DNA from 3 places in the Streptococcus sp. NSSLK0004 genome. Region 2 is predicted to be linked to each of the others. Evidence: predicted binding sites of a transcription regulator. Region 2 holds the regulator's gene; each other region holds the start of a gene.
What was found. The regulator NrdR, encoded in region 2, represses ribonucleotide reductase genes. The targets are predictions, from matches to a motif close to ACACNATATATNGTGT.
Positions count from the first base shown of each region.

Region 1 (3,323 bases), 260 kb from region 2:
CTTATCTGGAATGGTAATACCAAGCGATAGGGTTTTGACGCGTACTTTCTCATCGGCATTTTCCTTCTTAGTAGAAAGGAAGGCGATAATATCCGGGTGGAAGACATCAAGGTAAACAACCCCAGCACCTTGGCGTTGACCAAGTTGGTTAGAGTAAGAGAAGCTATCTTCAAAGAGTTTCATAACGGGAACGACCCCAGAGGCAGCTCCTTCGTAACCCTTGATTGGTGCCCCTGCCTCACGCAAGTTGCTGAGTGAAATTCCGACACCACCACCGATACGGGACAATTGCAGAGCGGAGTTGATGGAGCGACCAATTGAGTTCATGTCATCTGTTACTTGAATCAAGAAACAAGAAACCAACTCACCACGACGTGCGCGACCAGCGTTGAGGAAAGAAGGAGTAGCAGGCTGATAACGCAAATGAATCATTTCATTAGCTAAATTAAGTGCCAATTCTTCATTTCCTTCTGCAAAATACAAGGCGTTGAAGAGAACACGGTCTTCCATGCTCTCCAAATAGTAGGCACCGTCGTTTGTTTTAAGGGCATACTGATTGTAGAATTTGTAGGCAGCCATGAAAGACTTGAAGTGGAAGTTTTGATCCTTCAAAAACTGTTCGATTTTAATGAGGAACTCTGGACTATAGTTTTGTAAAAATTCACTTTCGATATAGTTTTCTTCTATTAAATAATCAATTTTTTCTAAGATAGAGTCAAATTGTTTTGTATTTGGAAGTACATTTTCATTAAAAAATGCTGTGAGAGCTTCTTGATCTTTATGAAGTGGAATTTGTCCATTTATAGGACGGTTGATTTCGTTATTTAAACGGAAGTAGGACACATCGCCTAATTCTTTCAAACTCATGATTGTAATCTCTTTCTATAAATAAATGAAAAAATGGGAGTGGGAGAGAACTCGATTAACCTCAAAAAAGGTTCGTTAACAAGTCCTCATTTTGAGCTAAAACGACCGTTTTGCCCTCCCACATAGCTCCAATAGTCAGAGTAGTGACTTATTGGAGGTTAGATTTGAAGTGTAGTACACGAATTTCTGAAATTTGTTTTGCAAATCCCATCTCCAACTTTTAACAGTCCACCGGACTGTTAAAGCCAATCAACCACTGTGGTGAGATGTTGACTCAAACTTTGAGTAGTGGAGTTAAACTTTTTACCAATCTCCAATAGGGCACTTGTTAAACAAGTGCTTTTAGTTTGCTTGGTTGGAAACCTGAGAAACTTTCTATCTCTGTTTCGATTACAGGAGCAGATGAGAAGCCAAGACCTTTAACGTGCTCGATAAATTCAGGTTGCTCATCCAAATTGATTTCTTGATAAGCAACATTATGCTGGTCCAAGAAACGCTTGGTCATCTTACATTGGACACAATCATGTTTTGAGTATACAGTTACCATAACTCTCTCCTTTTTGTTAATCACCAATCTAGGATACAAGATTTTGTGGTGAAAGTCAAGAAGTAAAAACTAAATATTGTGTTATATTTTATCTAAGAGTACTATATATAGTGTAAAAACCTAATATAGTCAAATTTTGGAGTTTATTGGAAAGATAGTGTTTTATCAGTTATGTCATGTATAAAATTCTCGTTTCTCTATAAATGTTATAAAATATAACGTGAAAAAGTAAGAAAGGAATTGCCTTTTTATAAAACAATTATGTATAATATAAAGACAAAATAGTTGAGGTGACATAAATGGAGAAAAGGTTTACAAATACATTATATATTGATAAGAAGGCATATTGTTACTTTGATTTAGAAATGTTGTGTCAGGAAAATGGAGTGGATATTCATACACTTCCTTATACAATTCGTGTTTTACTCGAAAGTTTAATTCGAAAAGAAGATGGGGTAGATGTTCTAAAATATCACATAGATAATCTTGTTGCCTATCAGGCTTATGCTCCAAAGGGAGAAATTCCTTTTAAACCCAGTCGAGTTATTTTGCAAGATTTTACAGGAGTACCAGTCGTTGTTGACTTAGCTTCCATGCGGGATGCAGTCGTCAAACAAGGAGGTAATCCTGATTTGATCAATCCAGAAATTCCTGTGGATTTGGTTATTGATCATAGTGTGCAGGTCGATTTCTTTGGCTCTGATACAGCTTTAGAGCAAAATATTGAGTTGGAATTTGAACGCAATCAGGAGCGGTATCAATTTCTGAAATGGGCAGAAGGAGCGTTTGATAATTATCGAGCGGTTCCGCCGGCAACCGGTATTATTCACCAAGTTAATATTGAATTTTTGAGTGATGTCATTATTGAAAAAGATGGTTGGCTCTATCCAGATTCTATGTTTGGGACAGATAGCCATACAACCATGATCAACGGAATTGGTGTGCTTGGTTGGGGTGTGGGAGGAATTGAAGCAGAAGCGGCCATGCTTGGCGAGGCTTCCTATTTCCCTGTGCCAGAGGTGATTGGTGTTCGTTTGGTTGGAGAAATGCCGAAGATAGCAACTGCTACAGATTTAGCCTTAAAAGTAACGCAAGTTTTGCGTCAGGAAAATGTAGTTGGAAAATTTGTGGAGTTTTTTGGACCAGGCCTAGCTTCCTTGACTTTGGCAGACCGAGCAACAGTCGCGAATATGGCTCCTGAGTATGGTGCTACCTGTGGTTATTTCCCAATTGATGCAGAAACTCTTAACTATATGCGTTTAACCAATCGTTCGGAAGAACAAATTCGACTGACAGAAACCTACGCAAAGGTCAATCATTTTTATTATGATGAGAAAAAGTACCCGACCTATACCAAGGTTATTGAGTTAGACCTATCTAGTTTAACTCCTTCCATTTCTGGACCAAAACGGCCACAGGATTTGATAGAATTAGCAAATGCTAAGGAAGAATTTCAAGCTAGTCTGGTTCGTGAGGCAGGTGTGAGAGGCTTTGGTTTAGGAGAAGAGGAATTAGATAAGACGGCAGAAGTCGTATTTAATTCAGAAGATAAAGAAGAGATAAAGACAGGGCACGTTGCTATTGCTGCCATTACCTCTTGTACCAATACTTCAAACCCATATGTGCTACTAGCTGCGGGGCTTTTAGCCAAAAATGCAGTTGAGAAAGGCTTGACAGTAGCTAAGACTGTTAAAACCTCCCTGGCACCGGGATCTAAGGTGGTAACAGGCTATTTACGAGATTCTGGTTTGCAGACTTATCTAGACGCTCTTGGATTCAACTTGGTAGGTTATGGTTGTACCACCTGTATTGGAAACTCAGGGGACTTATCACCAGAAGTCGCCGAGGCTATTAAAAATGAGGATTTGCTCGTATCGGCAGTCTTGTCAGGAAATCGAAACTTTGAAGG
Region 1 is NZ_CM180142.1:619,829-623,151, forward strand. It holds gene nrdE (class 1b ribonucleoside-diphosphate reductase subunit alpha) at 1-867, opposite strand, end outside; gene nrdH (glutaredoxin-like protein NrdH) at 1,196-1,414, opposite strand; gene acnA (aconitate hydratase AcnA) at 1,714-3,323, shown strand, end outside.
Region 1: nrdH (glutaredoxin-like protein NrdH) is a predicted target of NrdR. The motif match lies at 1,513-1,528, and genes of this name have one in related genera.

Region 2 (3,323 bases):
CGCTGTCTTGGAACGACTTTCTTGAACAATCGCCTGTTCCTGTCTAGTCAGCTGCTCGCTCCCCTGCACCCCTTTTTGGATTTCCTGTTGCATTCGTTTAGGCTGAATTACCTTCTCATGGGCCGTTTTCTTAGCTATCCGATACAATTCTAACCAAGGTAGACCTGACTTTTCAGCCAAATGATGTAACGCCAAAATGTCATCCGTCTCATTTTGATAACGCAACTGATCTCTTGTCATCATCGTTTGAAAAGCTTCTATATCAAATCCCTCTTTAACACTAGGAGCGATATTCGCCTGCCCTTTACTATCAAACACATCCGAAAATTGCTTAGACACCTTCGTCTTGATAGGTACTTGCCCCTTTAACAACTCTACATTTGCCTCGCCAATTTTCTTAACCAATAATTTCTGATAGAGGCTTTTTTGGAGAAAAGCAGAGCAGGATAGAGGCTCTCGTAAAAGCAATTGGTACCCAGACTCATCCTGATAGATGTCTAGCAACTCCATTGCTGATAAGACATCAAAAGCCTGTTCTAAAGACTGTGTCGCCTGCTGCCCAAGATCGATTTGATTCAAAATTTGGCTAAAGCGATATTTACCACAACCATTATCGTAGTGAGCCCAAAGATACTGGTACAAAACCAATCCTGACATGGTAATAATAGGCTGATAGCATTTTATCAAACTCATCCAATCTGGACTAATTGCATTTTTTTCAACGTACCCATAGGTATCATTCGGTTTCATAAGCACTATCTCCGATTCTTACTCCCCTTTGTGAACTGCTTAAGTAGATTTTCTAGCTCCTCAACATCCTTGAAGGAACGGTAAACAGAAGCAAAACGAACATAGGTAATTTCATCCAGTTCCATCAGTTCTTCCATTACTAAGTTACCAATAACATCACTCTCTACTTCGCTTTCACTCTGTAATCGAATTTTTTGTTCAATCCGATTGACAACTTCATCAATTTCGCTACTAGACACCGGACGTTTCTGTGCAGAACGAATGATTCCATTAAAGATTTTTTCCCGAGAAAATTGCTCTCTCGTACCATCTTTCTTGACTACGACCAAGGTTTTTTCTTCTATTCGTTCGTAGGTTGTAAAGCGGTTGCCACACTGTTCACATTCTCTGCGACGACGAATGGTATTTCCATCTTCTGCCTGACGACTATCTACAACACTAGATTTCAAACTCGTACATTTCGGACAACGCATACACTTACTCCTAACTTATCATTATCACTTCATTGTACCATATTTTAAACAAAAGGACTAGGCAAAAAAAAGAAGAATCATTCCCTTTGTTGTATTTTTCAAAACCCGTTCGCTTTTCTGACAAAAATATTTGGTTTAACTCTCTTAAACTCAAGAATTTTCCTCCACTGATGGATTGAGATGGCTCGAAAACTGAAAAAAAGGGCGTACTACCCCCTTGGTTTTTGAACTATTTTTTATTTTTAGACTACCCAGCTGGCTAAATGAGTATTCTGGCCTTGTTTGAGTTTGGCTAAGGCAAATCCAACCATCACTAAAAAACTCATGGCAATAGCTAGACTCATCTTCTTAAGCCCTCGGATAGTGTGCTTCTCGAATCGAAAGTCGCGGTCTATACGCCCATTCACCCTCTCCACAGCTGTCCGCTTCTTGTAGAGTCGTTTAAACTTCTGACTATCTCTAGCTACTTGATTAAAGATAATAGGTTCTACCGACCGTTTTAAACGGAAGATGCGATTGTCCTGATAACGGGGATGAAAACCATACCGCAAACTGTCACAAGACTTATCGTACCCCTTATAGATAAGCTGAATCGCTTTGCCCTTGTCATCCACCCAAAAGACTTCTCCAGATTGATTGTAAATCACATCCGTATCAAGGTATTGCCTGGTTTCATCTTCTTTCCACTTATGAGGATGATCAATGATAGGAATAATCGTGGCTTCTTCTATGAGATTCTGAAGAGGAATTCCACTATAACCACGGTCTGCCATCAAATATTCCGCTCTCTGCATGGTCGTTTGACGCATGTTTCGAATCAGCCTTTTGGCAACAGTAGGTTCCCCTTCTGAGGCCGTCGTCACTTCCCAAGCAACAGGCAGTTCATAGGTCGCATCAACCACAAGATGACAACGATAGCCATAGTGTTTCTCCATAGAGACCGTTCCATTTTTATGATGACGTTTTTTTATAGCCATATCGGCATCACAGTCAGAGCGTCTATCCTTTCTTTGTTTCTTACCATATGGTGTTGCATAACTATCAATGAACTTGCCATCTAGGGCTAAGTCAACACCAAATTCCGGAAGAAGGTTGTATAGTTCAGATATGCCAGATAAAACCCACTCGTCAATGTCTGGACAGACCTCTTCCAAATCCTGAATAAAACGAGAATAAGCAGACTTAGAGGGAGCATGAACAAGTTTAATAGTACCATTTTTGAGCTTAACACCGTGAGTTTCAAAGCCACAGATTTGACGGAGCTGGCTATTCATATTAAGCTGACGAATCAACTGTTGATCGGTTTCCAATTGAAGAACTATTTTAGCAATATAGGCAATGAAGTAAGATTGAACAGAATAATCCTTACGCCCGTGTTTGCGTTTGGCTTCTAACTCATCAAATAGACCCGTTTCTGGAAGACCATCTAATACCATCAAAATTTTTTCTAAATCACCTAGTTCCTGATCCTCAAAAAGGTTAAGCTGTGTTATAATTTTCATAGTGAGACCTCGCTAATAGAGATTTTTGACTTAAAACTATTATAACGCTTTGACGTTGCATTGAGGCTCACAAAAGGGAAAAATCGCTACTTAACGTGGCGATTTTTCTTTTTATAGCGTGCTAATCTGGTGATAGGACGGGAATAAATAACTACGGGAATGATTCAAGAAAGCTTTTCAGCTTTCAATGTTATTTATGTATCCATTTGAATCCCTTTTTCCTTCAATCGATAATAGGACCACTCTTTTACTAAACGGTAAACTACAGCAAAGATAGGAGTAAAGAAGACCATTCCCAAAAGACCAAATAGGTTCCCACCAATCAATGCCGCTGACAAGGTTAAGACAGTAGGAAGCCCTACAGATTGACCAACCACACGTGGGTAAATGACATTTCCTTCAATTAACTGCAGAATTTGGAACAAAATAATGGACCATAAGGCTAACAGAGGATTTTGTACAGCAACAAACAGGGCGCTAATGAGACAGGCAGAGAAAGGACCAATGTAAGGAACAAAGGATAAGACACCCGCCAAGATTCCGGCCATACTAGCATAAGGGATACCAGAAAGTGAGTAGCTAACAAAGACAAGCGTCC
Region 2 is NZ_CM180142.1:358,552-361,874, reverse strand. It holds gene AC4CS8_RS01975 (DnaD domain protein) at 1-750, opposite strand, end outside; gene nrdR (transcriptional regulator NrdR) at 756-1,223, opposite strand; gene AC4CS8_RS01965 (transposase) at 1,466-2,725, opposite strand; gene AC4CS8_RS01960 (AI-2E family transporter) at 2,920-3,323, opposite strand, start outside.

Region 3 (3,323 bases), 290 kb from region 2:
TTTAAAGAGATGTTAGCTGCGCTAAAAGTGCGGCTTCCAGATGCAAATATAATCTTGACTAGTTTTGATTATGTTGAATCAATTGGAGAAGAGGATGCGGATGGGACCGGCATCTATCGGTCAGACTATCGAGCATTTGTTCGTGAGTGGAAAGAGAATGCTACAAGAGAAGATTGTTTATTTATCACTGGTTCGTTGTACTTTATATCTGAAATTCGAAAATTTTTATCTATGTAAATTTAAGCAGGCAGGTTTGCCTGTTTTTTTGCGAATAGATAGGTATGACAGAAGAAGAAAGACAAATGTTTCTACAGGCTTTTTTTGAAAAAAATTATCATACTTTTCGAGAATTGGAACGCTTTGCAGACTTGACAAAAGATTTGGACAGTGAATGACAGACAAGGGAGTTTTTGGTATAATGGAAATGATTATACTAAGGAGAAGAACATGACGGATCAAGAAGTTCAACAAGAAGTTCAACAAGCGACCTATTCGCGGAGTGATTCTTATTCGAGAAACGCTCGAAGAGGGAGCAGAAGAAGACAAAATGATCGGGCGCTCAATAGAGAGTATCAGGAAAAAATGGTTCCGACAAAACGATGGCTTGTCTTGTTGCTAAGTGCTCTCGCTAGTTTGTTATCAGTAGCTAATCCTTTATTATCTAGCTTGGCTAATAATATCCAATCGCAAAATCTCTATGCTGGTCTTGCTATGCAAGCAGGACAGAATCCGTATGAGTCATTTTTTGGAACTAGTGGTGTGCTTTATTATTTGTTAACCTATGTGGGATCCTTCTTTGGCACTACTATTGGGTTGGTCTTGTTGCAGTGGGTGGCTCTTAGTATAGCTGGGACTTACCTTTATAAAATTATCGCTTACTTCAGTCACTCGCAGAAAACAGCGGACAATTTACTCATTTGGTTTTATTTGTTTATTTTGGCTTTAGATTTTGGTGGAATTTATGCAAGTCTCTTTGCAATGCCTTTTCTTTTGACAAGTATTTGGTTTTTGATTCGTTATTTCGAAAATGCGGTGCGTGATGAGGCGTTTATTCTTTATGGAATAGATGCAGCGATTGTCTTTATGATTTATCCAAAGGGTGCAATCTTATGGCTCGTTTCTAGTCTTGTTCTTTTGGTCTATAATGTCCGCAACCGGCAATTATCGCGTGGGTTTTATCAGTTCTTGGGAATTTTGTTTGGTTTCCTGTTGATAATCTATTCAGTGGGATATTATACTTTTGTAGCTCAGATACTAGGTGCGGCGATTCAACAAACGTTCTTCTATAACATCAGTTTGGATTTTAGTTATTCGGGAATCTTATGGACCATATTGATTGTATTTGGCTTCTTGATAGTAACGGGCTTCTTTAAAAATTTCCTACAAACAATAATCTCTCTTGCAGATGGACGACATGGCTATATTAAAGCGACGGTCTTATTGACCTTTATATTGCAGTTAATTTTCATTATTGGAAATGAAAATTTTGAGATTAGTCAACTAACCATTCTTTTTCCTTATGGTTTCCTATTGGCGGTACTTCATCTGCGCCCTCTTATACAAGAGAGTGTTGATGATTCGGATCAAGTCAGGGTGGGAGAGTTGAATTATCTTAAATCAAGTTTATATCTACCACTTATTGCTTGTATTATGATTCCATTGCAGTCTCTTTGGATTTACTGGAATCAGGGAGATATTTATCAGGAGCGTTTGCAAATTTCTCAGTACATTCAGGAAAATTCGGAAACGTCAGATACTATTTATGCTTGGGATGACAGCGCCCAGATTTACCTAAAAAGTGGTCGCTTGGCTGCTGGAACAATCATTACTGCGACACCTTATTTAAATACGGAAACAAATCAATCTAGTATCACCTATGATTTGAATAAAAATAATGCAGCTTTTGTAGTTGTTAACCAAGCGATTCCCTTGCTTGATGATGTCAAAACAAATTTAGAAGCTAATTATACTCAAGTGGAATTGGATACAGAGAATCTGCTGCTTTATAAAAAGAAATAATAAAAATGACTGTGATAGGCAGTCGTTTTTCTTTTTATGAAATCACCATATCTTGTGTATAAAAAATATAATTTTTCTTTTTTACACAAGATATTGATTTTTGTTCTGTAAAGTGCTACACTATATCCAATGAGAATATTGGAGGTTAGTCAAATGAGTGTGCAGGAGCATGTCTTACCTGGCATAAAGTTATTGGTTTTGAAGCGTGATGGACGGACAGTATCCTTTGATCAGGATAAAATTTTTTCTGCTCTTCAGCGGGCTAACCAAGAGGTAGTACATCCTGTATCGGAATCTGCTTTACAAATAGTTTTAGAGGCGAGTTTGGCTGAGATTGATCGGAGATTTGAGAGAGATATCCAGATTTATGAAATTCAGACAGTTGTGGAGCAGGAGCTACTCAAGGCTCGCTTATATGATGTGGCAGAGCGATATATCCAATACCGGACTCAGCGCGATTTTCGTCGCCATCAAGCGACTGATATAAATTTTGAAATTCATAAGTTGTTGAGCAAAGACCAGACGGTGGTTAATGAAAACGCCAATAAAGATGCGGATGTTTTTAATACCCAGCGTGACCTAACAGCGGGAATTGTAGGCAAGTCCATTGGTCTCAAACTCTTGCCTGCCCATGTTGCCAATGCTCACCAAAAAGGGGATATTCATTACCATGACTTAGATTATAGCCCTTACACACCAATGACCAACTGTTGTTTGATTGATTTCAAGGGGATGTTGGCTCAGGGCTTTAAGATTGGAAATGCAGACGTAGAAAGTCCTAAGTCTATCCAGACAGCCACAGCTCAAATTTCGCAGATTATTGCCAATGTGGCTTCTAGTCAGTATGGTGGTTGTTCAGCCGACCGTATCGATGAGGTCTTAGCCCCCTATGCAGAGCTCAATTATCAAAAGCATTTAAAAGAAGCACAGGAATGGGTCTTGCCTGCTAAACAGAAAGATTATGCACGAGCTAAAACGCAAAAAGACATCTATGATGCTATGCAGTCTTTGGAATATGAGATTAATACCCTCTTTACTTCCAATGGGCAGACGCCGTTTACCTCGCTCGGTTTTGGTCTAGGAACCTCTTGGTTTGAACGAGAAATTCAAAAGGCAATTTTGAATATTCGTATCAAGGGTCTTGGCCGTGAAGGGCGGACAGCTATCTTTCCTAAATTGATTTTCACAGTTAAGCGTGGATTGAACTTGGAGCCAGATTCTCCAAACTATGACATCAAGCAATTAGCGATTGAATGTGCGACCAAGCGTATGTATCCAGATATGCTGTCCTATGACAAAATCGT
Region 3 is NZ_CM180142.1:72,173-75,495, forward strand. It holds gene AC4CS8_RS00460 (bifunctional folylpolyglutamate synthase/dihydrofolate synthase) at 1-237, shown strand, start outside; gene AC4CS8_RS00465 (quinol oxidase) at 448-2,019, shown strand; gene nrdD (anaerobic ribonucleoside-triphosphate reductase) at 2,173-3,323, shown strand, end outside.
Region 3: nrdD (anaerobic ribonucleoside-triphosphate reductase) is a predicted target of NrdR. The motif match lies at 2,062-2,077, and genes of this name have one in related genera.